4 regions of the Streptomyces sp. NPDC016459 genome follow, and region 3 is predicted to be linked to each of the others. Evidence: riboswitches for the same ligand, from Rfam matches in the RefSeq annotation. Region 3 holds a riboswitch; each other region holds the start of a gene.

What was found. A riboswitch is a leader RNA that binds a small molecule or an ion and turns the genes downstream of it on or off. The one in region 3 is predicted to bind cyclic di-AMP.
Region 1: it holds a riboswitch for cyclic di-AMP, as region 3 does, so the genes downstream of both, ABZ567_RS19635 (C40 family peptidase) here and ABZ567_RS12520 (M23 family metallopeptidase) in region 3, are expected to answer to the same signal.
Region 2: it holds a riboswitch for cyclic di-AMP, as region 3 does, so the genes downstream of both, ABZ567_RS18500 (transglycosylase SLT domain-containing protein) here and ABZ567_RS12520 (M23 family metallopeptidase) in region 3, are expected to answer to the same signal.
Region 4: it holds a riboswitch for cyclic di-AMP, as region 3 does, so the genes downstream of both, ABZ567_RS15210 (M23 family metallopeptidase) here and ABZ567_RS12520 (M23 family metallopeptidase) in region 3, are expected to answer to the same signal.

What each region holds. Positions count from the first base shown of each region.
Region 1 covers NZ_JBEYCR010000007.1:226,014-233,432, forward strand. Annotated here, with positions in the region: gene ABZ567_RS19610 (urease subunit alpha) at 1-1,708, opposite strand, end outside; gene ABZ567_RS19615 (urease subunit beta) at 1,701-2,051, opposite strand; gene ABZ567_RS19620 (urease subunit gamma) at 2,063-2,365, opposite strand; partial or broken gene ABZ567_RS19625 (ATP-dependent Clp protease proteolytic subunit) at 2,729-3,143, shown strand; partial or broken gene ABZ567_RS19630 (hypothetical protein) at 3,167-3,399, shown strand; cyclic di-AMP (ydaO/yuaA leader) riboswitch at 3,714-3,920, shown strand; gene ABZ567_RS19635 (C40 family peptidase) at 3,924-4,400, shown strand; gene ABZ567_RS19640 (ATP-binding protein) at 4,491-4,946, opposite strand; gene ABZ567_RS19645 (8-amino-7-oxononanoate synthase) at 5,145-6,332, opposite strand; gene bioB (biotin synthase BioB) at 6,476-7,419, shown strand, end outside.
Region 2 covers NZ_JBEYCR010000006.1:405,497-412,915, reverse strand. Annotated here, with positions in the region: gene ABZ567_RS18530 (threonine/serine dehydratase) at 1-673, opposite strand, end outside; gene ABZ567_RS18525 (alpha/beta hydrolase) at 759-1,550, opposite strand; gene ABZ567_RS18520 (nitroreductase family deazaflavin-dependent oxidoreductase) at 1,703-2,140, shown strand; gene ABZ567_RS18515 (DMT family transporter) at 2,137-3,057, opposite strand; gene ABZ567_RS18510 (LysR substrate-binding domain-containing protein) at 3,129-4,007, shown strand; gene ABZ567_RS18505 (hypothetical protein) at 4,066-4,698, opposite strand; cyclic di-AMP (ydaO/yuaA leader) riboswitch at 5,039-5,222, shown strand; gene ABZ567_RS18500 (transglycosylase SLT domain-containing protein) at 5,227-6,108, shown strand; gene ABZ567_RS18495 (alpha/beta family hydrolase) at 6,102-7,388, opposite strand.
Region 3 covers NZ_JBEYCR010000004.1:15,356-22,774, reverse strand. Annotated here, with positions in the region: partial or broken gene ABZ567_RS12545 (sigma-70 family RNA polymerase sigma factor) at 1-619, opposite strand, end outside; gene ABZ567_RS12540 (rhodanese-like domain-containing protein) at 883-1,377, shown strand; tRNA gene ABZ567_RS12535 (tRNA-Met) at 1,574-1,647, shown strand; gene ABZ567_RS12530 (MerR family transcriptional regulator) at 1,769-2,509, shown strand; gene ABZ567_RS12525 (PP2C family protein-serine/threonine phosphatase) at 2,635-3,846, shown strand; cyclic di-AMP (ydaO/yuaA leader) riboswitch at 4,048-4,193, shown strand; gene ABZ567_RS12520 (M23 family metallopeptidase) at 4,205-5,341, shown strand; gene ABZ567_RS12515 (PrsW family intramembrane metalloprotease) at 5,422-6,753, opposite strand; gene trmB (tRNA (guanosine(46)-N7)-methyltransferase TrmB) at 6,821-7,419, opposite strand, start outside.
Region 4 covers NZ_JBEYCR010000005.1:108,131-115,549, forward strand. Annotated here, with positions in the region: gene ABZ567_RS15195 (DNA topoisomerase IV subunit A) at 1-1,636, opposite strand, end outside; gene ABZ567_RS15200 (pitrilysin family protein) at 1,818-3,176, shown strand; gene ABZ567_RS15205 (pitrilysin family protein) at 3,173-4,570, shown strand; cyclic di-AMP (ydaO/yuaA leader) riboswitch at 4,811-4,976, shown strand; gene ABZ567_RS15210 (M23 family metallopeptidase) at 4,989-5,759, shown strand; gene ABZ567_RS15215 (GntR family transcriptional regulator) at 6,010-6,693, shown strand; gene ABZ567_RS15220 (HPr family phosphocarrier protein) at 6,836-7,117, opposite strand; gene ABZ567_RS15225 (GNAT family N-acetyltransferase) at 7,333-7,419, shown strand, end outside.

The DNA.
Region 1 (7,419 bases), on a different contig from region 3:
AGCGCTGGGCCATGGGCAGTTCCGCCGCGGGCGCGGGCTCGACCGCTTCGCCGTCGATGGTCACCGTGAAGGTGTCGGCGTCGACCTCGACCCGGGGCAGGGCGTCGTTCTCGCGCATGTCGGCCTTGGTGACCCGCCGGGTGGAGCCGATGGGGGTGAACTCCTTGTGGAGACCGAGCCTGCGCGGCAGGTCGTCCTCGATGGCCGCCCGGGCGACGAAGTTGACCGAGCCGGCCGCCGCGGCCCTGCCGAGCGCGCCGAACATCGGGCGGGGCAGGATCGGCTGGGGGGTGGGGATGGAGGCGTTGGCGTCGCCCATCTGCGCGTACGCGATCTGGCCGCCCTTGACGACGACGAGCGGTTTGACGCCGAAGAAGGCGGGCTCCCAGAGGACCAGATCGGCGAGCTTGCCGGGCTCGACCGAGCCGATGAGGTGGTCCATGCCCTGGGCGACGGCCGGGTTGATCGTGTACTTGGCGACGTAGCGGCGCACCCGGTGGTTGTCGGCGCGGCCGTCCCCGGGCAGGGCGCCGCGGCGCTTCTTCATGACGTGGGCGGTCTGCCAGGTGCGCATGATCACCTCGCCGATCCGGCCCATGGCCTGGGAGTCGGAGGAGATGATCGAGATCGCGCCCAGGTCGTGGAGGACGTCCTCGGCGGCGATGGTGGAGGGCCGGATGCGGGACTCCGCGAAGGCGAGGTCCTCGGGGACGGCCGGGTTGAGGTGGTGGCAGACCATCAGCATGTCGAGGTGTTCCTCGATGGTGTTGACGGTGTGCGGCCGGGTCGGGTTGGTGGAGCTGGGCAGGACGTACGGCTCGGAGACGACCGTGATGATGTCGGGGGCGTGCCCGCCTCCGGCGCCCTCGGTGTGGTACGCGTGGACGGTGCGCCCGGCGATGGCGGCGAGGGTGTCGCCGACGAAACCGGCTTCGTTCAGGGTGTCGGTGTGGATGGCGAGCTGGGCGCCGGTCTCCTCGCAGACGGACAGGCAGGCGTCGATGACGGCCGGGGTCGCACCCCAGTCCTCGTGGATCTTGAATCCGAGGGCGCCGCCCCGGAGTTGGGAGTGCATGGCCTCCCGGGACATCGTGTTGCCCTTGCCGAGCAGGCCGATGTTGACGGGGAAGGTGTCCAGGGCCTCGAACATCCGGGCCGTGTGCCAGGGGCCGGGCGTGACCGTGGTCGCCTTGGTGCCCTCGGCCGGTCCGGTGCCGCCGCCGACCAGGGTGGTGACGCCGGTGGCGAGGGCCTGCTCGACGACGGTGGGCGAGATGAAGTGGACGTGGGCGTCGACGGCGCCCGCGGTGACGATCCTGCCGTTGCCGACGATGATCTCGGTCTCGGGGCCGATCACGAGGTCGGGGTGGACGCCGTCCATGGTGTCGGGGTTGCCGGCCTTGCCGAGGGCGGTGATACGGCCGTCCCTGATGCCGATGTCGGCCTTGACGACGCCCCAGTGGTCGATGACGACGGCGCCGGTGATCACGGTGTCGGGGGCGCCCTCGGCGCGGGTGGTGCGGGCCTGGCCCATGGACTCGCGGATGACCTTGCCGCCGCCGAAGACGGCCTCGTCGCCGGCGCGGCCGGGGCCGCCGCTGCGGTCCTCCTCGATCTCGACGAGGAGGTCGGTGTCGGCGAGCCGGACGCGGTCGCCGGTGGTGGGGCCGAACAGGTCGGCGTACACGGCGCGGTGGAGGTCAGGCATGGTCGCCGTCCTGGTGCTGTGCGGTGAGGTCGGTGGTGTCGAGGGGGCCTGCCGTCTCGCCGCGCAGGCCGGGCACGATCCGGCGGCCTGCCAGGGGGACGAGTTCGACCTCGACCGGGATGCCGGGTTCGAAGCGGACGGCGGTGCCGGCGGCGATGTGGAGTCGTCGTCCGTGCGCGGCGGACCGGTCGAACTCCAGACCGGGGTTGACCTCGGCGAAGTGGTAGTGGGAGCCGACCTGGACGGGCCGGTCGGCGGCGTTGAGCACGGTCAGGCGGGTGACGGGTCGCCCCTCGTTGAGGGTGACGGGGCCGTCCGCGTACAGGATCTCTCCGGGGATCATCGGCGGCCCGCTCAGACGATGGGGTCGTGGACGGTGACGAGCTTCGTGCCGTCGGGGAAGGTGGCCTCGACCTGGACGTCGTGGATCATCTCGGGGATGCCGTCCATGACGTCCTCGCGGGTGAGGACGGTGCGCCCGGAGGCCATCAGCTCGGCGACGGTACGGCCGTCGCGGGCGCCTTCGAGGATGTGGGAGGTGAGGAGCGCGACGGCCTCGGGGTGATTGAGCCGCACTCCCCTGGCCCGGCGCTTCTCGGCCACGTCCGCCGCCACATGGATGAGCAGGCGTTCCTGTTCGTGCGGGCTCAGTTGCACTCTTCCACCTCACAGTCGTCGACCGGGACACACCCGGACAGCTGCGGACCCTATCGACCGTCACCACACTGTCGAGCTGCCGAGACGCGGCACGCGGTCAGACATGCACGTTAGGGCGGAAGTTTTTCCGGCTCGTTAACTGCGGCTTTGCGTTTCCATGATCGTCCGGTCGGCCGGGGCCGGCGCCGGCCCGTCTGCCGTGGATCCGCGCCCGCCTCTACGAGGCGCCGGGCTCGCGGTGGCGTGCGGCGAGACCGAAGCGGTCCTGTTCGCCGGAAGCGGAGTCGAGCCGGTGGAAGGTGAAGACCGAGCTGACCACCTGCTCGCCGGCGGGCCCTCGGCCGATTCGAGTCCCTCCAGGTCAGCGGCGCAGACACCCTCGACCCCTACTCCAGGCTCCTCGCGTCCCGGATCGTCTTCCTCGCCACACCGATCGACGAGACCTCGGCCGGCGACGTCATCGCCCGGATCCTGTATCTGGACCACGCGGCACCGCGACAGGACGTCTCGCTCTACCTGCGCTCCCCGGGCCGGCTCGATCACCGCGACGACCGCGATCCACGACACGATGCGCTCGCTCCACTGCGACGTGGAGACCACCTGTCCGGGTCAGGCGGTTTCCACCGCCGCACTCCTGCTCGCCGCCGGCACCCCGGGCAAGCGGCTGATGCTCCCCGGCGCCCGGAACACGCTCCGCCAGCCCGCCCTCGTCGAGCCCCTGCGGGGGCAGCCGAGCGACCTCGGCCTCCACGCGCGCGAACTGCTCCGCCTCCGCGCCCTGGTGGCCGGGGCGTTCGCCGAGTCGTCGACCTGCTCGGGAGTTCCATCCGTCCCGAGGTACGCACACCTATGGGGCATCACGGGCGGCACAGGCCCTGGTGGGCCGGGCCGAGGCACTGCGCGAGGCCCTGACGCTCATGCACGCGCGGGGCGAGAGTGAGGTCCACGCGGACAATTTGGCGCGTGTGCTGCGGGTGCTGGACGGGGAGCGCAGAACAGGTCGGGTCACCGGCAGGGAGCCACGGGAAAGTTGACATTCCGTCGTGTCGTGTCCAGGTCCGTACGGCCCACATGTGGCGCAGAAACACCCCCTCGTTCGGCGTAGTCGACGAGTCGATAAATAACCCGGGCGAGTTGCGGGGCAGGTGTACACATTTGGCGGAACGGGGCGTTCCACCCCTGGTGCGGGGCTCGTTGGCCGCACCTACGGAGATCACGAAAGCGTCCTGTCCACCCGAACGGATCAGTCGTGAGTAGCCTCACATATCGCTGTTTCAGCTCGGATTTCACCCCGGATATGGGTCAAGATCCCTGTCGACGACAAGCCCCCGCCGCCGCGGCGGGGCGGTCCGGGCGGACGCCGAGTCCTGCCGCTGTCCCGGACGTCTGGTCGACAGGATTGGATCGGCAGGAGTGGAGGACCCGATTTTTGCGGGGCGTACGCGCTGTTCCGACAGCGGGGCCGTCCCTTGGGGTGAAGCCGCGCCAGCGGCCGGGCATCTTCGCCTGCCCGAACCCGACAGGTCATCCTTCACAGGCGGCTGACGAAGGGTTGCGCATGACTGCGCAGATGCACGTCCCGTCCCTGCTGTCCCGGGCCGGAGCCGTCTCGGCTCTCACCCTCGCCGCCGTCGGCGGCACGCTGCTCGCACCCGGAGCGGCGTCGGAGGCCCAGGCAGCCACCACGCACGCGAACAAGGCACTGAGCATCGCCGCCGCCAAGAAGGGGGCTCCCTACCGGTACGGGAGCGCCGGGCCCTCAAGGTTCGACTGCTCCGGTCTGACGCTCTACGCGTACAAGAAGGCGGGCAAGTCGCTGCCACGTACCGCGCAGCAGCAGTACAACAAGACTCGGCACGTCTCCGCCTCCACCAGGCAGAAGGGGGACCTGGTCTTCTTCCACTCCGGCGGGAGGGTGTACCACGTGGGCATCTACGCCGGCAGCGGCAGGATCTGGCACTCGCCCAAGACCGGCTCCTGGGTGAAGCTCGACAAGATCTGGTCGTCGAAGGTCTACTACGGCCGCGTCCGGTGACGCGACGGGGTTGACGGTCCGTCCTGGGGGGGTGCGGTGGCGCCGCCGCACCCTCTGCTCCGGCGGACCGGCCCTGGACGCCCTGGGGCATCACGTGTGGATCAGGCCCTGGTGACTCGCCAGGGGGGCCGCGGTCCACGGGATCGTGATCCAGACCGTCTTCCCGCCGTCCTCGGTCGGTGTGACCGAGAGACGGCCGCCCGCCTGTGCCGCCAGGACACGGACGATGACCATGCCCCGGCCGTTGTCCTGCTGGACCGCCGCCGGGAGGCGACGGGGCCGGCGGGGGTGGCTGTCGGTGATCCCGATGTGGAGCCGTTCCTCGCGCTCCAGCCGGACCTCCACCGTGAAGGTGGGTGACTGGCCGAGGGTGTGCAGGACGGCGTTGGTGGCCAGCTCGGAGACGATCAGACGGATCGAGTCCGCGATGTCCGCGGCGCCGTCCAGTCCCCAGTCGGTGAGGACGTCCGCGACGTACCGCCGGGCTGTGGGGACCGAGGCGGGGTCGCTCGGCAGCGTGACGGATGCTTCCTGGTGGTCTGCCATGGCGACGCTGTCCCTTTCCCGCCGGGGCGGCTGCCCCGGATCGCGCTTCGCGTCAGATTGCCACCGATCGTGCCGCGCCGGGCGGCGTTCCACCAAGATATGTCCCCATCTGTCGCCCGAAGCGGTGAACTCTGGTGACCGGACACGCCCTTGGCCCCCGCCGCCGGGCCGCGGTCCCGGCCCGGTGTCACCCCCCGATCACTCCCGCGCGGCCACGGGTGCGGTCCTCAGGATCGTCTCGACCGCGCGCTCGATCTGCGCGTCCGTCAGATCCGCGCGGGCCGTGAGGCGCAGTCGCGAGATGCCGTCGGGCACGGAAGGGGGCCGGAAGCAGCCCACCCCGAGACCCTGCTCACGACAGTCCGCCGCCCAGCGCAGCGCCGTCTCCGGGGAGGGGGCGCGCACCGACACCACGGCCGCGTCGGGCCGGGCCGCCGTGAGGCCCGCCCCGGTGAGCAGGCCGTGCAACGTGGTGGCGACGGTGCGGGACCGCCCGGCGAGGCCCGGCTCGGCCCCGAGCAGCCGCAGGCTCGCCAGTGCGCCGCCCACGGCGGCCGGGGCGAGTCCGGTGTCGAAGATGAAGGTGCGGGCCACGTTCACCAGGTGCTCGATCACCCGGGCGGGGCCGAGGACGGCGCCGCCCTGGCTGCCGAGGGACTTGGACAGGGTCAGCGTGGCCACGACGTCCTCGTCGCCCGCGAGCCCGGCCTCGTGGAGGGCGCCCCTGCCCCCCTCGCCGAGGACGCCGAGGCCGTGGGCGTCGTCCACGACGAGCCCGGCGCCGTGGGCGCGGCAGGCGGCGGCGAGCTCCGGCAGCGGGGCCTTGTCGCCGTCGACGGAGAACACGGAGTCGCTGACGACCAGGGCGCGCCGCCCCGGGTGCGCGTCGAGGGTCTTGCGTACGGCTTCGGGGTCGGTGTGCGGGACGACGGCCGTCTCCGCGCGTGCGAGTCGGCAGCCGTCGACGATCGAGGCGTGGTTGGAGGCGTCCGAGACGATCAGGGAGTCCCGGCCGCCGAGCGCCGTCAGCGCGGCGAGGTTGGCGGTGTAGCCGGAGGAGAGGACGAGGGCCGCCTCGAAGCCGCAGAACTCGGCGAGTTCGCGCTCGAGACGGGTGTGGAGGCGGGTGGTGCCGGTGACGAGCCGTGAGCCGGTGGAGCCCGCGCCCCAACGCCGGGCGGCCTCGGCCGCCGCCTCGGTGACCTCCGTGCGGCGGGTGAGGCCGAGGTAGTCGTTGCTCGCCAGGTCGAGCAGGTCCGGCTCCGCCGCCCGGGGCCGCAGCGTCCGGACGAGACCGGCCTCCGTCCGGCGGCGCGCCTCGGCGTCGGTCCAGTCGAACGCGGTGCGGCGCGGGCCCTCGGCCCGTGCGGCGTCGGCCTGTGGCATGCGGCGATCCTTTTGTAGGCAGCGCACAGACCCTAACCGCAGGGTGCCGGGGTCGGGATGTGGCCATCCACACACCTCGAACGGAGGCGTTTGTTCGGATCCTCCTTGGCCCGGGGGCGGGCGGTAGGCCAGGATCAGCGGTTATGGACCTGCTGAACACGCTGGTGGAGAAGGGGCTGCGGCGCGAGCTGCCGACCCGTGAAGAAGCGCTCGCCGTTCTGGCGACCTCCGACGACGAACTGCTCGATGTGGTGGCGGCGGCCGGGAAGGTGCGCCGCCAGTGGTTCGGGCGCCGGGTGAAGCTCAACTACCTGGTGAACCTGAAGTCCGGGCTGTGCCCGGAGGACTGCTCGTACTGCTCCCAGCGACTCGGTTCTGAGGCGGGGATCCTCAAGTACACCTGGCTGAAGCCGGACGAGGCGTCCCAGGCCGCCGCGGCGGGCGTCGCGGGCGGGGCCAAGCGGGTCTGTCTGGTGGCGAGCGGGCGCGGTCCGACGGACCGGGACGTGGAGCGCGTCGGCCGGACCATCGAGGCCATCAAGGAGCAGAACGAGGGCGTCGAGGTCTGCGCCTGTCTCGGTCTGCTCTCGGACGGGCAGGCGGAGCGGCTGCGGGACGCCGGCGCCGACGCGTACAACCACAACCTGAACACGTCCGAGGGGACGTACGGGCAGATCACCAAGACCCACACCTACGCGGACCGCGTGGACACCGTGCGGAAGGCGCACGCCGCGGGTCTCTCGGCCTGTTCCGGTCTGATCGCGGGCATGGGCGAGACCGACGAGGACCTCGTCGACGTCGTGTACGCGCTGCGGGAGCTGGACTCGGACTCGGTGCCGGTCAACTTCCTCATCCCCTTCGAGGGCACCCCGCTCGCCAAGGAGTGGAACCTCACCCCGCAGCGCTGTCTGCGGATCCTCGCGATGGTGCGGTTCGTCTGCCCCGACGTCGAGGTCCGGATCGCGGGCGGGCGTGAGGTGCACCTGCGCTCGATGCAGCCGCTGGCGCTGAACATTGCGAACTCGATCTTCCTCGGCGACTACCTGACGAGCGAGGGCCAGGCCGGTCAGGCCGACCTGGACATGAT
Region 2 (7,419 bases), on a different contig from region 3:
GCCCGGCCCGGAGCGCGGCGTCGAGCGCACGGCACTGCTCGGGTTCGACGGCGATGGTCCGGATGCCGTGGTGCCGGGCGGCGGTGGCGACGCCGGCGAAGAGGCCGCCGCCGCCGACCGAGACGACGACGGTGTCGAGATCGGGGATCCGCTCGTGGATCTCGTCGAGCAGGGTGCCGGCCCCGGCGGCGATCAGGGGATGGTCGTAGGCGTGCGAGGCGAGGGCGCCGGTCTCGGCCGCGAACGCCTCGCAGGCGGTGAGCGCTTCGGCGTACTCCGTGCCGACGAGCCGCACGTCGGCGCCCAGGCCGATGAGCTTGTCGGCCTTCACCCGGGGGGCGGTGGTCGGCAGGAAGACCGTGGCGGGGACGCCCTGGCGGAGGGCGGCCCAGGCGCAGGCGAGGCCCGCGTTGCCGCCGGAGGCGATGGTGACGCCGGCGGCGGGGAGCGTGCCCTCCTCCCGGTGCGAGAGGAGGAAGTTCTGCGCGCCACGGGCCTTGAAGGAGCCGGTGTGCTGCATGAGTTCCAGGGCGAGGTGGAGCGTGTACGGCTCTGCACCGGAGGCGGGGCCGGGGCCTTGTCCGGGCTCGGGCCGGGTGATCGTGACGGGGCGGACGTGGCCCGCGATCCGGTCGGCGGCGGTCGTGATGTCGGCGTACGTGAGGCTGGGCACCTGAAGCTCCTGGAGGGGGTGGCGGGGCGCGGGGAAGGGCGGCCGGCACCCGTGGTCCCACGGGCACGGTCGGCCTCCGGCCCCGTCAGCCGCCGTCCTGGCCGGGTGACGGCGCCGGGGTGTCCGACAGCGCGCGGGCGAGCGCCGTGGCGAATCCCTCCGCGTTGTCCAGCATCAGGTTGTGACCGGCGCCGGGGACCTCGATCACCGGGACACCGAATCCCGCCGCCTTCTCCGCGTCGGGGTCGGGCCGGCTGAACTCGCCCACCAGGAAGGTCCGGGGCAACGGGAGAGCGGCGAGGAGGTCACCCGGCGCGGGCACGCTGCCCTCGACGAGGGCGGTCGCGCTGCGGTGGACGGCGCGCGGGTCGGCGAGGCGCAGCCGGGCGGCGTAGTCGGCGCGGCGGGCCACGGCCAGCATCCGGGCGAACCCCGACGCCACGAACGTGTCCTCGTCCAGGGCGGCCACCGGGGAGCTGAACGCGCCGCCGCCCGCGTACAGGTTGGGCTCGGCCACCACGAGCCGGGCCACGAGGTCCGGGCGCGCGGCTGCCAGATGGATCGTCACGGCGCCGCCCATGGAGTGCCCGACCAGGTCCACGCCCGTGAGTCCGAGGTGGTCCAGGACGGCGGCCAGCGCCGCGGCCTGGGACTCCATGCGGTAGTCGAAGTCGGTGGGCCGGTCGCTCAGCCCGTGGCCGAGGAGATCCACGAGCAGCGCCCGGCCGCCGCCGAGGGCGGGGTGCGTGGCGATGTGGGCGAAGTCCGACGCTCCCGTGCACCCGAGGCCGTGGACGAACACGCGCACGGGCCCGTCTCCGGGGAGGTCGATCCACCGGATGTACGCCTCGTGATCCGTGAGGAACAACTCCCGCATGCCGATTGCTCTCCCTGTGTCGCCACTCGTTTCTGTCAGGGGCCACCCTAGGAGTCGGCACTGACAACCGGGGTCCCGCCCCCTGGCGACACGTCCGATAACGTCTCAGGGGACGCGGCAGTCGGCCGGTGCCCCCGCCCGGAAGGATCTCCATGCCCCTAGAAGGCGACTACGAGCCCAGCCCCTCGACGTGGGTGCGTGAACAGGTCGAGCTGTACGAATCGTCCGGCGGCACCCAGGGCACGACCATGCGTGGCCTGCCCGTCGTCCTGGTCACGACCGTCGGAGCGAAGAGCGGCAAGCTGCGCAAGACCCCGCTCATGCGGGTCGAGCACGAGGGCGCGTACGCGCTCGTGGCCTCGAACGGCGGGGCGGTGAAGCACCCTGTCTGGTACCACAACCTCGTCGCCTCGCCGCTCGTGGAACTCCGCGACGGCACGCGCGCGTGGGATATGAAGGCCCGTCTGGTCACGGGCGAGGAACACCGGGCCTGGTGGGAGCGGGCCGTCGCCGCGTTCCCCGACTACGCGGACTACCAGCGCAAGACCGAGCGGGAGATCCCCGTCTTCGTCGTCGAGCGGACCGACTAGGAGCGAGCGGGCAAGGGCGGCCCGGAGGCGTCCGCCGCTCGGGGCTTCCGGGCCGGTCCTGTCCCCGCCCTCGTCAGGGCCACCCCCACCAGGACGACCGCCATGCCCGCCACCACCCGTGCCGTCAGCGGCTCGCCGAGGACCAGCGCGCCGAGGGTCACGGAGACCACCGGCAGCAGGTAGCCGACCGTGGCGGCGGCGGTCGGGCCCTCGTCGGCGATCATCCGGTAGTTCAGGTGGAACGTGAGGCCGGTGGCGAAGATCCCGAGGACGACGACGGCGAGGATCCCCGCCCAGGTCACCGTCGCCGACCCGCCGACCGCGAGGGCGGGCGTGCTCAGGCCGGTCGCCGTGAGGAGTTGCGCGGCGGACAGCGCCAGAGGCGCGGTGCGCCGACCGGTGAGGTGGCGGGCCATGTACGCGAAGGCCACGGCGTAGCTGGCGGAGGCGCCGAGGAGCGCGAGGGCGCCCCAGCTCATCAAGCCGGAGCCGTGGCTCCAGGGCGCGAAGATCAGCAGGACGCCGGCGAAGCCGAGCACGAGGCCGGCCGACCGGGCGGCGCGCAGGGGGCCCTCGGTGCGCAGGGCAAGGCCGATGACGAGTGACCAGAGTGGAGTGGTGGCGTTGAGGACGCCCGCGACCCCGCTGTCCACGGTCTGCTCGCCGATCGAGAAGAGCAGGAACGGCAGCGCGTTGCAGAAGAAGGCGGCGACGACGAGCCGCCCCCAGGTGGCCCGGTCCCGGGGCAGCCGCTGTCCCGCCCCGTAGGCGAGCGCGAGGAGCACCGCCGCGCCGAGCAGGCAGCGGACGAAGGTGATCCATCCCGGGGTGAGGCCCTCGTTGAGGGAGATCTTGATCCAGAGGAAGCCCGAGCCCCAGAGCAGGGCCAGCACGCCCATGCGTATCGCCGATGTCATGTCCTCACGGTCCTTCACCCCATCCAACAGGACAAGCGATGGTTCGTGTATCCAGCGTTAAGCTGTGCTACATGCTGGATGTGAGACGTCTGCAGGTGCTCCGGGCCGTGGTGAGCAGTGGTTCCGTCACCGCCGCCGCCGCGCACCTGGGTTACACGCCCTCCGCCGTGAGTCAGCAGATCGGTGTCCTGGAGAAGGAGGCCGGTATCGCGCTGCTCGAACGGTTCGGCCGGGGCGTGCGGCCGACCGCCGCCGGGCGGCTGCTCACCGAGCACGCCGCCGTCATCGCCCGTCAGGTCGCGGAGGCCGAGACCGCGCTCGCCGATCTGCGGGCGGGCCGTACCGGCCACATCTCGGTCCGCTACTTCGCGACGGCCGGCGCGGATCTCGTCGCGCCCGCCCTGGCCCGTTTCCGCGTCGAACACCCGCGCGTACGCGTCGAGTTGAGGATCGCCGACGGCGCTCCCGACGAGGACGCGGACCTCACCCTGGTCGTACGTCCCCGGAGCGGTGGCCCCGGCACGCCGGGCGACGGGCTCCGGCTCGTCCATCTGCTCGACGACCCCTACCGGGCCGTGCTGCCCAAGGGCCACCCGCTCGCCGTCCGCCGCACCGCCGTGGACCTGGCCGAGCTGGCCGCCGAACCCTGGGTCGGCAGCGAGCGCCCCGGCCCGTGCCTCGACGCGGTCATGGACGCATGCGCGGCGGCCGGGTTCACCCCGGCCATCGCGGTGGAGTGCGAGGAGTACGCCACCGCGCAGGGCTTCGTCGCGGCCGGTCTCGGTGTCAGCCTGATCCCCCTGATGGGCCTGGGCAGCCGCCACCCGAACGTGGTCGTCCGCAAGGTCCGGGGTCCGGAGCCGGTCCGCGCGATCCACGCGGCGGTGCGGGAGTCCTCGCTCAGCCTGCCCGCCGTACAGGGGCTCCTCACGGCGCTCCGGCAGGTGTGAGCGGACGGGACGGGGCGGCGATCCCGCGGTCGCCCCTCGGCCGTACGGCGGGTAGCGGTCAGCGGCCGGCGTGCGCGGCGCGGTGGATCGCGGCGTCGAGGAGGGCGAGGGCGTCGGCGGCGGTACGGCCGGGTGCCCGGTTCCAGGGCCCGATCAGCTCCCGCCATCCCCGTGACCGCAGTTCGGCCATGATCCAGGCGGCTGCCTCGTTCATCGTGGTCTCACCGCCGTAGCCGAGGCGGTGCGCTGCGAGCAGGGCGCCGCAGACGCATCGGGCTCCTCGCGCGTCCCGCAGTCTGTACGGGGCGTTCTGCCAGCCCCATTCCGTCAGGACGAGGCGCGCGTAGCCGAGGTGGACCGAGGGGCGCAGTTCGGGCTGGCCGATTCGGCGCCAGGCGTGCAGCCGGTCGGGCAGCAGGGCGCCGATCCGGCCGGGGAGCCGGCGTTCGACGGGGAGGGGCGGCGGCAGTGCGTCGAGCGCGTCGGCGACGAGGCGGTCCACCGGCAGGGTGAGCAGAGCCCGCCATCTCTCGGGGTCCGGCGCGGTGCCGGGCGTGGGCACGGATGGGTCCGCGGGCGACGGGGAGGCGGTCCAGTCCGTGACGATCCGCTGCCAGGTGGCGCTCTCGTAGAGGGCGGCGGCCTCGCGGTCGAGGGTGTCGGGGTCGATCAGGGCGGCGGAGGGGGACATCCGTGCGGCTCCTCGGTCGGGGGCACCATCCTTCACGACGAATGTCGGCTTTGCGTGTTATGCCCTTGAGCGCCCCTTCGATCGACACCCCCTTTCCGGAGAATTTCCCCATAAGCAGAATTAAGGAGCATATTCGGACAATAGATCCCTGGTGACGCGACTCACTTCCCCGGGCACTCCCCCGCCTCGCGAGCCGACGCGAGGCGGGCCCCGCAAGGGAGTTCGGCGGTCCGGAAGAACGGGTGATCTTGAATTCGGTGAATTCCGTGATCCTTTCACCGGGAACGCACCACCACTCCCCTTGTCCTTTTCAGCATTACTGGCCTACGGTCACCTCCATTCGAGCGGATCGCCGAATCCTGCCACCGCTCGAAATACCTCACTTTCACCCGACGGCAGGAGCGGGGGACCCACGAATACGCCGACCCGGATTCCGGATCGGCTCGGGGTGAAGCCGCGTGCGCGCGGCCGGACATCTCCAGTCCGAACCCGACAGCTCACCCCGCAGGCGCCGGAGAGGAAACCCCCATGCCTGCACACGGTAAGCACCGCCGCCCCCGACGCCACGCTGTTTCGCGTGGACTCGCCCTGGTCGGAACGGGTGGGGCCGCCCTGGCTCTCCCGCTGATCACCCCCGCCACATCCGGCGCCGCGCCCGTCTCCGGAGCCCCGGACCTGGCCGCCCGCCCCGCCGCCGCCCTCGTCGCTCACGCCGCCGCACCGGCCGCGGCCAAGGCTCCCGGCGCCCCCGCCGCAGCCCGCACCTATACGGTCGTCAGCGGTGACTCGCTTTCCCTGATCGCCCAGAAGAAGGGAATTCAGGGCGGCTGGAAGACTCTTTATAAGATCAACCGGAGCGCGGTGGGTGACAATCCGTCACTTATCCGTCCGGGCCTTGAACTGACGCTCGGTCGGGATTCCGCGAAGACCACCGCCGCGCAGAAGAAGACCGGTTCGACCGATCGGGCGAGCCGCTCCGAGCGCCGCGCGGCCGCCCCGGCCGTCGCGAAGGCCACGGGCGCCTCCGCGGCGCAGGCCGCTCCCGCCGCCGCTCCCGTCAAGGCCGCCCCGGCCGCCGCCGTCCAGTACACGAACAACCTCGACGGCTGGATCCGGGAGTCGCTGGACATCATGGCCCAGCGCGGCATCCCCGGTTCCTACGACGGAATCCTGCGCAACATCATGCGCGAGTCGTCCGGCAACCCCCGGGCGATCAACAACTGGGACTCCAACGCCGTGGCCGGAACCCCCTCGAAGGGCCTCCTCCAGGTGATCCAGCCGACCTTCGACGCCTACCACGTACCGGGCACGTCGACGGACCTCTACGACCCGGTCGCCAACATCACCGCCGCCTGCAACTACGCGGCCGACCGTTACGGCTCCATCGACAACGTCAACGGACCCTACTGATCCCGGAAGTGCCGGGTGAACCAGGCGGCGGCGAGCTCCGCCACCTCCTCCAGGGCACCCGGCTCCTCGAACAGATGAGTGGCCCCGGCCACGACGGCCAGCCGGTTCTCGCACCGCAGCCGGGCCCCGGCCCGTCGGTTGAGGTCGAGGACGAGCGCGTCCCCGCCTCCCACGATGAGCAGCGTCGGAGCCCTGACCTGGGCCAGGTGATCGGCCGCGAGGTCGGGGCGGCCACCGCGTGAGACGACGGCGGCCACGGAGGACGCGGGAGCGGCCGCCGCCCACAGGGCGGCGGCCGCTCCCGTGCTCGCCCCGAAGTAGCCGAGCGGGAGGCCGCCGCTGCCGGGCCGAGCGGTGAGCCACTCCGTGGCGTCGGCAAGCCGGCCCGCGAGCAGCGGGGTGTCGAAGACACGGGCCCGGTCGCCCGCCTCCGCCTCGGTGAGGAGGTCGAAGAGGAGCGTTCCGAGACCCGCCCGGTTGAGCGCCGCCGCGACCGCGCGGTTACGGGGGCTGCGCCGGCCGCTGCCGCTCCCGTGGGCGAACAGGACGATGCCGGCGGCCTCCTCGGGCACCGCGAGCCGTCCGGTGAGCGTGGCTCCGGTGACCGGGACGCGTACGTCCGTCTCGTGGACCACCGGGCCGCGCGTGGCCCGGTTCCGGTCCAGGCAGGCGATGACCTCGGCGTCGGGGGTCTGCGTGAAGTCCCGGTAGAACTGTCCGATCGCGTAGAACAGCTCCGGAGTGTGGACGCTGAGGGTCTCGTCGGCCTCACCGCCGAGCCGGGCCGTCCAGCCCGGCGGGGCGACCGGGACCGCGAGGACGATCCGGGCGGCGCCCCTGGCGCGTACCACCCGGCAGGCCGCCAGGGCCGTGGCGCCGGTCGCGAGACCGTCGTCGACGACGAGGACCGTCCGCCCTTCGAGCGGCACGGAGGGCCTGCTGCCCCGGTAGCGCGTGGCCCGCCGGTCGAGCTCGGCGAGCTCGCGCCGCTCCACGGCCGCGAGATCGCGCGCGTCCGCGCCGGTCTCGCGCATCACCCGCTCGTTGACCACCCGGACACCACCCTCGCCGAGCGCGCCCATCGCGAGTTCCGGCTGGCGGGGCAGTCCCAGCTTCCGTACGAGACAGATGTCGAGCGGCGCGTCGAGGGCGTCGGCGACCTCGGCGGCCACCGGCACACCACCGCGCGGGAGACCGAGCACCACGACGTCCAGGCCCTTGAGATGGCCGAGTCGGGTGGCGAGCTGCCGGCCCGCGTCGATCCGGTCGCTGAAGTACATGGCCGCCGCCTTTCCGCCTGCGCGGCTCCGG
Region 3 (7,419 bases):
AGCACCACGTCCGGGTCCAGGACCGCGAGCAGTCCCTCGAAGTCGCCGCCCTGCGAGGCGGCGAGGAAGGCGTCGGCGATCTCCCGCTGCCTCCGCGCGTCGGGCCCGGCGGTCGGGGAGTGTCCCGCACCCGGCGGCGGGCGCGGCTGGCGAGCTGGCGGGTGGCGGCCGGGGTGCGGTCGACGATCCGGGCGATCTCGTCGAAGGACACGGCGAACATGTCGTGCAGGACGAACGCGAGCCGTTCCGCCGGCGACAGGCTCTCCAGGACGACGAGCAGCGCGAGGCCGACGGATTCGGTGACCTCGGCCGCGTGTTCGGGGTCGGCGGTGTCGGGGAGCCGTACGACCGGGTCGGGGACGTAGTACTCCAGTGGGTCCTCGCGGCGCGAGCCACGGGCGCGCAGCATGTCGAGGCAGACGCGGCCGACGACCGTGGTCAGCCAGCCGCTGAGGTTCGTCACGCCGCTGACGTCGCTGCGGTTCAGCTTGATCCAGGTCTCCTGGACGGCGTCCTCGGCCTCGCCCAGCGAGCCCAGCATCCGGTACGCCACCGCTCGCAGATGCCCCCGGTCGGCCTCGAAGCGCCGGGCCAGAAGTTCCTCGTCGTCGTGGTCCATTCGTCGCCCTCCCCGTTCACGTCCCGTCACGCCGTCCCATCATCACGCCGTCACCTCGTCATGCCATCACCTCGTCATGACGTCATGACGAACGGAACCTCGTCGATGTGACACGGCCAGGGCGACGACGGTCCGGTCGTACCGTCCCGAGGCGTGAGATCCCCGCCCCCTCCTGCTCAACGCCCGGGATTCCCCGGTCGGCGCCCCCGACCGCCGTGGATCCTCACTTCAGCGGGGTGATCTCCGTCCGTAGATTGATCACCATGACGACGACAACGACGCAGGTCAACCCGGTGCTCCGCACTCCGCCCGCCTCCCCCGCCGCCGCTGCCGCGTACTTCTCCGCGAGCCTCGCCTTCCACGCCGACGTCTCCGACGTGGCCTCCGCGCTCGCCACGGCCGCCGCCGAGGGGACCGACCCGGGCTTCGTGGTGATCGACTCGCGTTCGACCGCCTCCTGGGACCAGGGGCACGTCCCCGGCGCGCTCCACCTGCCGACCGCGCTCATCGCCGAACAGGCCGAGCAGCTGCTCGACCGGTCCGTGCCGGTCGTCACGTACTGCTGGGGTCCCGGTTGCAACGGCGCTACGCGCGCCGCGCTGGCCCTCGCCGAGCTGGGCTTCCAGGTGAAGGAGATGCTCGGCGGCTTCGAGTACTGGGTGCGGGAGGGCTTTGCGTACGAGACCTGGGAAGGGCCCGCTGAGAAGGCCGCGGACCCGCTGACGGCGCCGATCGACTCGGACGACTGCGGCTGCTGACCGCGTGCCCACCGCCGCTGACCGGCGCCGATCCGCCCCCGGCCCCGCCCCTGACCGGCGCCCCATCCACCCCTGACTCCGTCGCTCACCGGCGGCGATCCGCCCCCGGCCCCGCCGCTGACCGCCTGCCGATCGGTTGCCGACGTAAACCGATTTCGTGATCGCCCCGGTCATGGCGTACAGTCGTGTTTACCGACGCGGGGTGGAGCAGCTCGGTAGCTCGCTGGGCTCATAACCCAGAGGTCGCAGGTTCAAATCCTGTCCCCGCTACTCAGTAGCAACGAAGGCCCGGATCCGATATCCATCGGATCCGGGCCTTCGTCGTGTCCGCGGCACCCGGCGGCCGCGTTCGCTTGACCTTGACGCGACGTCAAGATCTAGCGTTCTCGGTATGGAGTGGTCGATCCAAGAGGTCGCCAAGAAGGCCGGTACCACCAGCCGCACCCTCCGGCACTACGGAGAGCGCGGACTGCTGGAACCGAGCCGGATCGGCGCGAACGGTTACCGGTACTACGACCAGGCGGCGCTCGTGCGTCTGCAGCGGATCCTGCTGCTGCGCGAGCTCGGGCTCTCGCTGCCCGCCATCGCCGAGGTCCTCGCAGGGCAGCGGGACACGTCCGCCGCCCTTCGCACCCATCTCGCCCTCCTGGAGCAGGAGCGGGAGCGCATCGGACGCCAGATCGCGTCGGTGCGGACCACTCTCCACAAGACGGAGAACGGAGAAGAACTCATGGCCGACGAAGTGTTCGACGGTTTCGACCACACGGCGTACGAGGGGGAGGTCACCGAGCGCTGGGGCCGCGACGCGTACGAGAGGGGTGACCGCTGGTGGCGGTCGCTGGACGCCGGGCAGAAGAAGGCGTTCATGGACGAGCAGTCCGGCATCGCCCGCGACTTCGCGCGTGCGCTCGGGGACGGCCTGGCCGCCGACAGCGACGAGGTGCAGGCGATCGCGCGCCGCCAGGTCGCCTGGCTGACGCACACGACGGCGGTGACCAAGGAGTACGTGATCGGTCTCGGCCGGATGTACGTCGACGACCCGCGGTTCGCCGCGAACTACGACAAGCACGGTGAGGGGACCGCGGTCCTCGTCCGGGACGCGATGGAGATCTACGCGGAGCGGAACCTCTGAGGGAGCGGGCGCCCGCCCCGTACGCCAGTCGGCCCCGTGGGAGTCGCCGCCCGACGGGGCGGCGGCCACCCTGGTAGGGCGCGGTACCGACCGCGGCCGGGTACGGACCGGGCAGGAGAGCACAGGTGGGGCACCCCCTAGGAGCGGGCGGCGGTGAGCGGCGCGGCGGTGAGGGCCGCCGCACGTACGGGCGTGCCCGGCGGTTCATCCGGGCGCTGCCGCCGCTGGTCATCGCCGGCGGGGTCGTGTTCGACCTGCTGACACCGCCCGAGTACACCGCGGCGCCCCTCTTCTCCGCCGCCCCGCTGATCGCGGCGCCGTTCTTCTCCACCCTCACGACGCTCCTGACCGGCATCGCCGCCGTCCTCGCCTCCGTCGGGCTGCACCTCTACAACGGCACCGCCGACGAGGTCCCGACCCTGACCGAGACCCTGACCGTGATCACCGTGGCCGCGCTCGCCCTCCTCATCAGCCGGGTCGTGCGCAGGAGCGGTGAGCGGCTCGCCTCGGCGCGGGTCATCGCGGAGACCGCGCAGAAGGCGGTGCTGCCGACGCCCGCCGAGCGGATCGGGGGTATGCAGTGCGCGGCCCGCTACGAGGCGGCGCAGGCGGACGCGTTCATCGGGGGCGACCTGTTCGCCGTCCAGGACACCCCCTACGGGGTGCGGCTCGTGGTCGGCGACGTCCGCGGCAAGGGGATGGAGGCGGTCGAGGCCGTCGCCGTCGTCATCGGGGCCTTCCGGGAGGCGGCCGAGCAGGAGCGGAGCCTGGAGGGCGTGGCGCAGCGCCTGGAGCGGGCGCTGGCCCGAGAGGGCACCCGCAGGGACGAGCTCGACGCCGTCGAGGGGTTCACCACCGCCGTCCTCGCCGAGATCCCCCGCGGCGACGGGAGCGGCACCTTCGACGGTTTCGTACGGGTCGTCAATCGCGGGCACCCCCCGCCGCTGATGCTGCACGCGGACGGGCGCCTGGACACGCTGGAGCCGAGCGAACCGGCGCTGCCGCTCGGCATGGGCGATCTGGCGGCGTGGCCGGACCGGGCCGAGGGACGGCCGTACCCGCCGGGCGCGACGCTGCTCTTCTACACCGACGGCCTCTCGGAGGCGCGGAACGCGGCGGGTGTCTTCTACGACCCCGGGGAGCGGCTCGCCGGGCGGATCTTCCCGGGGCCGGAGGAGCTGCTGGACGCGCTGGTGGACGACGTGCGGCTGCACACGGGCGGTGGGGCGACGGACGACATGGCGCTGCTCGCCCTGAGTCGTCCGGCGACGGGGCAGCCGGAGCGGCGCCGCACGATGCCGGTGGTGCCGCCGGGCGGCTCCGGTCACCGGTCGTAGTCGGAAGGTATCGCTGCGATAACAATTGACACAACGTCAGATCGCAGGGGTTTGGGCGGTCTCTGCTGAAGGACGGTCAACTCGGGCCATTCCCGCCCAATTCCATGAATGATCAAGAGGAACGGCTTGGAATCGGGACCCCCTGTCTATTAACGTTCGATAACGCAGCGCGGTCGTCCCAGCCGCCGCAAGAGGCGGCACCGTGCGCACGCGCCGAATCCTGAAAGGGAACCGGGGAACCACCAATTGGGGTGAATCGGGCTCATCGCATCGCTGCGACGTGCCCGTAGGAGACCTTCCTGCTCCGAACCCGTCAGCTAACCCGGTAGGCGAGAAGGAAGGAAAGGAGCGCCCCTTCGTGGCGTCCAACACCCCCGCACCCGAGGCACCCTTCGACGCCTTCGGTGGCGGTGCGGGTCCCGCCGCGCCCGGCACCGAGTGGAATCCCACCGAGGACTCCCTCCGTGCCCAGAGCCGCTCCGGCGGCCGGCACCGGGTCGTCAAGCAGCGTTCCCACTTCGCCCGCTCCTCCACCGTCCTCGGCGTCGGTGTCATCGCGGCCGTCGGCGCCGGCGGCCTCGCCACCGCCCAGGAGAGGCCGCCCGTAGCCATCTCCTTGCCGGACCTCCCGGACCTAAACCTGCCGGACGCCCACGACCTCCCCGGCGTCGGCGACCTCCTCCCGGACGAGGACGCCGACACGGCCTCGGACATGGACCTGGCGGCCGCCGAGGCCCCCCGCTCCAACCCGAACCCGCTCACCGCCGCCACGTACACCACCCTCGACGACCAGCGGGGCGCGACGGCCGAGCAGGCCACCACGGCAGCCACCGGCACCGCCGACGCGGGCGAGGCCCTGCGCGCCCGCATCCTCCAGCAGGCCGAGCAGCAGCAGGCGTCCGCCGACGCCGCCGACAAGGCCGCGGCGGAGAAGGCGGCCGCGGAGAAGGCCGCGGCGGAGGCCGCGGCCAAGGCCGAGGCGGCGGAGAAGGCGGCCGCCGAGGCGAAGGCGAAGGCCGAGGCGGAGGCCAAGGCCAAGGCGGAGGAGGAGGCCAGGGCGAAGGCCGAGGCCGAGCGCCTCGCGCAGCTCGCCGCGAGCTACTCGATGCCCCTCTCCTCGTACTCCGTGAGCGCCACCTACATGCAGTCCGGCTCGATGTGGTCCTCCGGCCACCACACGGGCCTCGACTTCGCCGCCCCCACCGGCACCCCGCTCAAGGCGGTCCACGGCGCCACCGTGAAGTCGGCGGGCTGGTCCGGCTCGTACGGCTACCGGATCGTCCTGGAGCTGGCGGACGGCACCGAGGTCTGGTACTGCCACCTGTCGTCCATGACGGTCGGCGTCGGCCAGACCGTGGGCACCGGCGAGACGATCGGCCGCGTCGGCGCCACCGGCAACGTCACCGGCGCGCACCTCCACATGGAGGTGCACACGCCCGGCGGCTCCGGCATCGACCCGGCGGAGTGGCTCCGCTCGAAGGGCCTGACGGTCTGAGGGCCCTGACGGTCCGAGGGCCCCTGACGGTCTGGGGACCCTGACGGTCCGAGGGCCCTGAGGATGGCGGAGCGGGGCCTTCAGCTCCGGTACGGGTTGTAGCCGTCGTAGTCCAGGTACTGCGGGGGCGCCCACACCCGGCCCGTCGCCCTGGCCGCGTACGTGAGCGCCGGCGAGGCGACCTCGCGGCGCTGCCACAGGTGGTGCAGCAGCTCCTGCTCGCGGGCCGGGAAGTCGGGCCCGGCCGTGCCGCGCCTGGCCCGGTCCCGGAGCAGCGCCAGGGTCGTCGCGAAGGACTCGTACTCGCCCACCGTGCGTGCCGCCGACGGCCCGTACGTCCGGGCGGCGAACGAGCGGGCCAGCTGACGGGCCCGCATCGAGGAGAGCGCAAGCGGCTCGGCGGGGGAGAGCCAGCCCGCCGCCGCGTACGCCGGGAGCTCTCCGGATATCGTGCGCAGCTCCCGCTGCCGGCCCCACACCGCGAGCCAGGTCAGCAGGCCGAAGACGGGGACCATCAGCGCCCCGTACACCGCGAAGAAGGCCCAGGGGCCGCCGAAGGTGGCCGAGCCGTTCCAGGCGGCGTGCAGGCCCATGGCGAGCAGGAGCCCCGCGAGCGGCAGCAGCACCTTCCGGAGGCGCTTGCCGCGGGGAGCGAGCGCGGCGAAGCCGAAGCCGATGCCGGTGAGCACGGTGAACAGCGGATGCGCGAACGGCGACATGACGACCCGTACGAAGAAGGTCGCCGCGGTCACCGAGCCGAGACCGGAGGTGCCGAACTCCTGGTCCTCGCCGAAGGCGTTGCCGAGGTAGAGGATGTTCTCGGTGAAGGCGAAGCCGGTCGCGGTGAAACCGGCGATCACGACCCCGTCGACGAGACCGCCGAAGTTCCTTCTGCGGAAGAGGAACAGCAGCAGGATCGCAGCCGCCTTCGCGCTCTCCTCCACCACCGGGGCGACCACCGTCGCACCGAGGGTGTCCGCCGAGTCCGGGTCCGCGGTGGCCGTCGCTATCCAGCGGACCGCGAAGGAGTTCGCCAGGATGGCGACGAGCGCGGCGGCGAAGGCGCCCCACGCGAAGGCGAAGAGCAGGTTCTTCCACGGCCCCGGCTCGACCCGGTCGAGCCAGCGGAACGCGGCCATGAGCAGCGGTACGGGAAGTACGGCGAGCCCGAGGCCGACGAGGAAGCCCTCGGTGCCGGTCTGCTCGCGGACGAGGGCCAGGATGAACAGGGCGCAGATCGCGAGCACGGTGATGACGGCGACGGCCCGGACCAGTCGGCTGCGCCAGAAGGCCCGGTGCGGCCGGTACCGCCACTGGGACCGGTCGGCGGCGGCGGGGAAGGCCGGCTCCTCGGTGTCCCGGTGCGGGACGGGAGCGGTCTCCGGCTGGTCGGCGGGGGCGGGGTTCGACACGTGAGCGACCCTAACGACCCCCACCGACAGCGGGCGACGGGGTTACCGGATCAAGGGCGCCGCGCGGTCACTTCCGGCGGAAGAGGAGGTCGTGCACGACATGGCCCTTGTCCAGGCCCTGGCCCTCGAAGCGGGTGAGGGGCCGGAAGTCCGGGCGGGGCGCGTAACCGCCGTCGGCCAGGGTGTTCTCGAAGTCCGGGTGCGCGGAGAGCACCTCCAGCATCTGCTCGGCGTACTCCTCCCAGTCCGTGGCGCAGTGCAGTACGGCCCCGGGCTTCATCCGGGTCGCGAGGAGGCTCAGGAACTCGGGCTGGATGAGCCGCCGCTTGTGGTGGCGCGCCTTGGGCCACGGGTCGGGGAAGTAGACCCGGCAGCCGTCGAGTGAGTCCGTGGTGAGCATCTCGCGGAGCAGGATGATCGCGTCGCCGTTGGCGACCCGGACGTTCGTCAGACCGTTGCGGTCGGCGAGGCCGAGCAGATTGCCCTGGCCGGGCGTGTGCACGTCGACGGCGAGGATGCCGGTGCCGGGGTCGGCGGCGGCCATCTGCGCGGTCGCCTCGCCCATGCCGAAGCCGATCTCCAGGACGACCGGAAGCCCGCCGAACATCTCGCCGAGGTCGAGGACCCGCTTGCCGTCGATGTCGAGACCCCAGTCGGGCCACCGCT
Region 4 (7,419 bases), on a different contig from region 3:
GCTTCGCGTCCGGGTCGGCCTCCGGCAGCTCCGCCGTCGCCGTACGGGCGAGCAGTCCGGTGGAGGACAGCAGCACCCGGCACGGGTCGTCCGCGACCTCCAGGGACACGGCCGCGACGGGCGCACCGGCCGACTCCAGCAGGACCGTCCGCCGGTCCGTCGCGAACTTCTTGGCGACCGCGGCCAGTTCCGCCGAGACCAGCTTGCGCAGCTCCGCGTCGGAGTCCAGGATGCCGGTCAGCTCGTCGATCTCGCCGTTGAGACGGTCGCGCTCGCTCTCCAGTTCAATCCGGTCGAACCGGGTGAGGCGGCGCAGCGGGGTGTCCAGGATGTACTGCGTCTGGATCTCGCTCAGGGAGAAGCGCTCCATCAGGCGCTCCTTGGCCTGCGCGGAGTTGTCGCTCTCCCGGATGAGGCGGATGACCTCGTCGATGTCGAGCAACGCGACGAGCAGGCCGAGCACGAGGTGGAGCCGGTCGCGCTTCTTGGTCCTGCGGAACTCGGAGCGGCGCCGGACCACCTCGAAGCGGTGGTCGAGGTAGACCTCCAGGAGCTCCTTGAGACCGAGGGTGAGGGGCTGGCCGTCGACCAGCGCCACGTTGTTGATGCCGAAGGACTCCTCCATCGGCGTCAGCTTGTAGAGCTGCTCGAGGACCGCCTCCGGCACGAAGCCGTTCTTGATCTCGATGACCAGGCGAAGGCCGTGGTTGCGGTCGGTGAGGTCCTTGACGTCCGCGATGCCCTGGAGCTTCTTGGAGCCGACCAGGTCCTTGATCTTGGAGATGACCTTCTCGGGGCCGACCGTGAAGGGCAGCTCGGTGACGACGATGCCCTTGCGCCGGGCCGTCACGGTCTCCACGCTCGTCGTGGCGCGGATCTTGAACGAGCCGCGGCCCGATTCGTACGCGTCCTTGATGCCGGAGAGGCCGACGATCCGGCCACCGGTCGGCAGGTCGGGGCCGGGCACGAAACGCATCAGCGTCTCGAGGTCGGCGCCGGGGTGGCGGATCAGATGGCGGGCCGCGGCGATGACCTCGCCGAGGTTGTGCGGGGGCATGTTGGTCGCCATGCCGACCGCGATGCCGGACGCGCCGTTGACCAGCAGGTTCGGGTAGGCGGCGGGCAGCGCCGCCGGCTCCCGCTCCTGGCCGTCGTAGTTCGGCGAGAAGTCGACCGTGTCCTCGTCGATGGACTCGGTCATGAGCAGCGCGGCCGGAGCCATCCGCGACTCGGTGTACCGCATGGCGGCCGGCGGGTCGTCGTTGCCGAGGGAGCCGAAGTTGCCGTGGCCGTCGACGAGGGGGAGGCGCATGGAGAAGGGCTGCGCCATGCGCACCATGGCGTCGTAGATCGAGGCGTCGCCGTGCGGGTGGAGCTTGCCCATCACCTCGCCGACGACGCGGGCGCACTTGACGAAGCCCCGGTCGGGGCGAAGCCCCATCTCGCCCATCTGGTAGACGATGCGGCGCTGGACGGGCTTCATGCCGTCCCGGGCGTCGGGGAGGGCACGCGAGTAGATCACCGAGTACGCGTACTCGAGGAAGGAGCCCTGCATCTCGTCGACGACGTCGATGTCGAGGATTCGCTCCTCGAACGCGTCGTCCGGCGGCGGTGTCTTCGTGCTGCGGCGGGCCATCGCGGCTGCGGCTCCTTCACCAACATGGTTGAACTGACGCGGACCATTGTGGACCTTGCCACCGACAACGCCGACCGCGACCCGGAAGAGGGACTTCTCGAAGGGACGGGAACTTCGTCAGGTGTCGGCGCGCTTGCATACAGTGGCAGGACCTTTTCACATCGCGATCGAAGGGACGTACATGCCCATGGGTCACACGGCCACGGCCGAGGCCGGCTCCGGCGGCCTCACAGCGACCGAGCACCGGTTGGCGAACGGCCTGCGCGTGGTGCTCTCGGAGGACCACCTGACCCCGGTCGCCGCGGTCTGCCTCTGGTACGACGTCGGCTCACGGCACGAGGTCCCGGGCCGCACGGGCCTCGCCCACCTCTTCGAGCACCTGATGTTCCAGGGCTCGAAGCAGGTCCACGGCAACGGGCACTTCGAGCTGGTGCAGGGTGCGGGCGGCTCGCTCAACGGCACGACGAGCTTCGAGCGCACCAACTACTTCGAGACCATGCCCACGCACCAGCTGGAGCTCGCTCTCTGGTTGGAGGCCGACCGCATGGGCTCGCTGCTCGCCGCCCTGGACGACGAGTCCATGGAGAACCAGCGGGACGTCGTCAAGAACGAGCGCCGCCAGCGCTACGACAACGTGCCGTACGGCACGGCGTTCGAGAAGCTGACCGCCCTCGCCTACCCGGAGGGCCACCCCTACCACCACACGCCGATCGGCTCCATGGCCGACCTGGACGCGGCCACCCTGGAGGACGCGCGGAACTTCTTCCGCACGTACTACGCCCCGAACAACGCGGTGCTGTCGATCGTCGGCGACATCGACCCGGAGGAGACCCTCGCCTGGGTCGAGAAGTACTTCGGCTCCATCCCCGGCCACGACGGCAAGCCCGAACCGCGCTCCGGCGACCTGCCCGAGGTCATCGGCGAGCAGCTGCGCGAGGTCGTCGAGGAGGAGGTCCCGGCCCGCGCGCTGATGGCCGCCTACCGGCTGCCCCACGACGGCACGCGCGAGTGCGACGCCGCCGACCTGGCCCTGACGGTGCTCGGCGGTGGCGAGTCGTCCCGTCTGCACAACCGTCTGGTCCGCCGCGACCGTACGGCCGTCGCCGCCGGCTTCGGCCTGCTGCGGCTCGCCGGAGCGCCATCGCTCGGCTGGCTGGACGTCAAGACCTCCGGGGGCGTCGAGGTCCCCCAGATCGAGGCGGCCGTCGACGAGGAGCTCGCCCGGTTCGCCGCCGAGGGCCCCACGCCGGAGGAGATGGAGCGCGCGCAGGCCCAGTTGGAGCGCGAATGGCTCGACCGCCTCGGCACCGTCGCCGGCCGTGCCGACGAACTGTGCCGTTACGCCGTGCTGTTCGGCGACCCGCAGCTCGCCCTCACGGCCGTCGACCGGGTCCTGGACATCACCGCGGACGAGGTGCGGGCGGCCGCCGCGGCCGCGCTGCGCCCCGACAACCGCGCGGTGCTCGTCTACGAGCCCCTGGCGACCGGGCAGAGCGACCACGCCGACGGCGATGACGACGCAGAGGGAGCGGACCAGTGACCGACGCAGCCGTGTCCTTGACGAGCATGGACTTCCACCCCCAGCCGACGCCCGGCGTCGCCAGGCCCTGGGCCTTCCCCGCCCCGGACCGCGGCAAGCTGGACAACGGCCTGACGCTGCTGACCAGCCACCGCCCCGGCCAGCAGGTCGTGGCCGTGGAGCTCTTCCTGCCGGCCCCGCTGGACGCCGAGCCCGCCGGTCTCGACGGTGTCGCCACCATCATGGCCCGCGCGCTCTCCGAGGGAACCGACCGGCGCAGCGCCGAGGAGTTCGCGGCCGAGCTGGAGCGCTGCGGCGCCACGCTCGACGCGCACGCCGACCACCCGGGCGTACGGGTCTCCCTGGAGGTCCCCGTCTCCCGGCTGCCCAAGGCCCTCGCGCTGCTCTCCGAGGCCCTGATCGCCCCGGCGTTCCTGGACACCGAGATCGAGCGCCTGGTGCGCAACCGTCTCGACGAGATCCCGCACGAGACGGCCAGTCCCGCCCGTCGCGCCGCCAAGCAGCTCTCCAAGGAGCTCTTCCCGGCCGAGTCGCGGATGTCCCGGCCGCGCCAGGGCACCGAGGAGACCGTCGAGGCGATCGACGCGGCCGCGGTCCGCGCCTTCTACGAGGCGTACGTCCGGCCCGCCACGGCCACCGCCGTGGTCGTCGGCGACCTGACCGGCGTCGACCTGGACAAGGTCCTCGCCGAGACCCTGGGCGCCTGGACCGGCGAGCCGGCCGAACCGCTCCCGATGCCGCCGATCACCGCCGACGACACCGGACGGGTCGTCATCGTGGACCGACCCGGCGCCGTCCAGACCCAGTTGCTGATCGGCCGCATCGGTCCCGACCGGCACGACCGCGTCTGGTCGGCCCAGGTCCTGGGCACGTACTGCCTCGGCGGCACCCTCACCTCGCGACTCGACCGGGTGCTGCGCGAGGAGAAGGGCTACACCTACGGGGTGCGCGCCTTCGCGCAGGTGCTCCGCTCCGACAGTCAGGGGAACGGAGCCGCGATGCTCGCCATCAGCGGTTCCGTCGACACGCCCAACACGGGCCCGGCGCTCGACGACCTGTGGAAGGTGCTGCGGACGCTGGCCGCCGAGGGCCTGACCGACGCCGAGCGCGAGACGGCCGTGCAGAACCTGGTCGGGGTCGCCCCGCTCAAGTACGAGACGGCCGCCTCGGTCGCCGGGACGCTCGCCGACCAGGTCGAGCAGCACCTTCCGGACGACTACCAGGCCCAGTTGTACGCGCGCCTGGCCGAGACGGGCACGGTCGAGGCGACAGCGGCCGTGGTCAGCGCCTTCCCGGTGGACCGGCTCGTCACGGTGCTCGTGGGTGACGCGGCGCAGATCGCGGACCCGGTGCGCGCGCTGGGCATCGGTGAAGTCACCGTCGTGACGGGCTGATTCCGGCTCCCGGCCCCTGTCCGGACCGGTTCCGACCGGCTCCTGAGAAAAGGGGCACGGGGAGGGCTCCGACGAACGATGTCGTCGGAGCCCTCCCCTTTGTCCGTATTGGCAGCAAGGGTGATCGTTTGCTCTGTGGCATGTCTTACAAACAGGCCGGTCCGGTTGGTGATTGAAAGACGATCCGCATAGCGTCGGTGCGTCTGTTCGGCAGTTGCACCCGCCGCACCCGCGGCAACCGGACAGTCATCGCCGAGTCCCCGTCAGGCGCGAGCCTGGGGAGCCGGGGACCCACACGTAGTCCCTGGGGTGAATCGGGCGCCTTCGTCTCGTACGGAGGGGCTCGTAGGAGACCTTCCTGCTCCGAACCCGTCAGCTAACCCGGTAGGCGAGAGGGAAGGAAAGGATCAGCCACTACATGGCGTTCACCCGTGCCACCGGGAAGCATCGTGGTTCGAGCCGGATGGCGCGCCGCAGCCTGGGCTTCGCCGGCGCCGCGACACTCGCCACCACCGGCGTCATCGGAACCCTCGCCTCCCCGGCACTCGCCGCCGACGCGGACAACCGCTCCGTCGAGGACACCGGGCTCACCAAGGTGATCACCGAGGACTCCCTCGTGGACCGGATCAACGCCCAGGCCGCCGCCCAGGAGCAGGAGGCCTTCGAGGCCGCCGCGAAGGCGAAGGCCGAAGCCGAGGCGAAGCGCAAGGCGGAGGCCCGCGCAAAGGAGATCCGTGAGGCGGAGGAGCGCGCCGCCCGTGAGGCCGAGCGCCGCCGTCTGAACTCCTTCCAGCTCCCCGTCGCCGGCTCGTACGTGTCCACCGGTTACCAGACCGGCGGCTCGCTCTGGTCCTCCGGGAGCCACTCCGGCGTCGACTTCCACGCCGGCTACGGCAGCAGCGTCGTCTCCGTCGGCTCCGGGACCGTCGTCGAGGCCGGCTGGGGCGGCGCGTACGGCAACAACATCGTCATCCGGATGAACGACGGCACGTACACCCAGTACGGTCACCTCTCCTCCATCGGCGTCTACGTCGGCCAGAGCGTCGAACCGGGCCAGCAGATAGGCATCTCCGGCTCGACCGGCAACTCGACCGGCCCGCACCTGCACTTCGAGGCGCGTACGAGCTCCGAGTACGGCTCCGACATCAACCCGGTCGCCTACCTCCGGGCCCGAGGCGTCAGCGTCTGACGCACGGCGCCGCCGCGCCCCCGTCACCGCACCCCGTACCCCCCCGACCGCACCGCGGCCCCCCGAGGGCCGGTCCGCGTCGCGTCGCAAAAGCCCCGGCTCGTGCTGAGCCGGGGCTTTTCGTCGGTCAAAAGGCTTCCATATTCCGCTGGGGCATCGGAAATTCCGGCGCGCTGCAATAGAGTCGCAGATCGGGCGCAGAACAGGCGCCTCAAGAATTGTCTCGCGCAGACCAAGGCGGAGGTCGGACATGCGCATTCCCGCGCACTCGGTATGCACGGCGATCCGGGACGACATCGTCTCCGGCGTCTTCGAGCGGGGCAGCCGGCTGACCGAGGAACAGCTCGCCCGTCGGTACGGGGTCTCCCGGGTCCCGGTCCGCGAGGCCCTGCGCACCTTGGAGTCCGAGGGCTTCGTCGTCACCCGACGCCATGCGGGCGCGCATGTCGCCGAGCCCACCGAGCAGGAGGCGGCCGACCTGCTCGACATGCGGGCGCTGCTCGAACCCCTGGGCGCCGCACGAGCCGCCCAGCGGCGCACCGAGGCCCACCTCAAGGTGCTGCGGGGCCTGGTCAGGCTGGGGCAGGAGCGGGCCAGGCGCGGCCAGGGCGAGGATCTGCGCTCGCTCGGCGGCTGGTTCCACGAGACGCTGGCGCAGGCCTCCGGCAGCCCGGCCCTCACGGCGCTGCTGACCCAGCTGCGCCACAAGATCGCCTGGATGTACGCGGTCGAGGAGCCCGCGCAGCCGGTGGAGGCCTGGGCCGAGCGCGGCGCGATCGTGGACGCCCTCGCGCGCGGTGACGCCGAGCGGGCGCGGGCGCTGACCGCGCTGCACGCGGAGCGCTCGCAGCCGCTGCACCGCCTCAAAAGGCCGACGCGCGGCCGTGTGAGGGTTTCGCAACATGTCGTCAACACGGCGAGCGCCCGGACTTAACGCGCACACCGTATACAAAGAATGCGAATTCGGCGGGCTGGTCCCGTGCTGCCCGAAGTCGCTCGGGGGGAAATGTAAAAGGCCGTGGCCGCCGGAATTCCGGCAGCCACGGCCTTTCGCCGTACGAGAAGGTCGACCCGGCTCAGACGGTCTCGGGGAGCTCGTCGAGACCCTCGGCGACCAGCTTCGCCAGACGGTCCAGAGCGGCCTCGGCGCCCTCGGCCTCCGAAGCGAGGACGATCTCCTCGCCCCCCTGCGCGCCCAGGCCGAGCACCGCGAGCATGGAGGCGGCGTTCACCGGGGTGCCGTCGGACTTGGCGATCGTCACCGGAACGCCGGAAGCCGTGGCGGCACGGACGAAGATGGACGCGGGGCGGGCGTGCAGGCCCTCGGCCCAGCCGACGTTGACGCGGCGCTCAGCCATGGTGTTGCCCTTCAAGTCTTAGCGGTTGTCTAGACCAGTCTCTCACGGGACGCCCGGTGCTCCACGCCGACCTCCGGCCCGGATCGGACCGCCTTCCGGCCCGCTCCTGCCGCGCCCGGCGTGCTGCCACCTTGCACGGCGTGCCCCTACCTTGCACGGCGCACACCCTCCGCGCGAGCGGTGCCACGGCCGTGTCGCGGCCGTAGGCTGGCCCCATGCAGAGCGCGTCGGAGCAGTCGGAAGCGGCCGAACACCCGGCACCACAGGCGCGTCCTGAACCACCGGACCACGACTACCCCGAC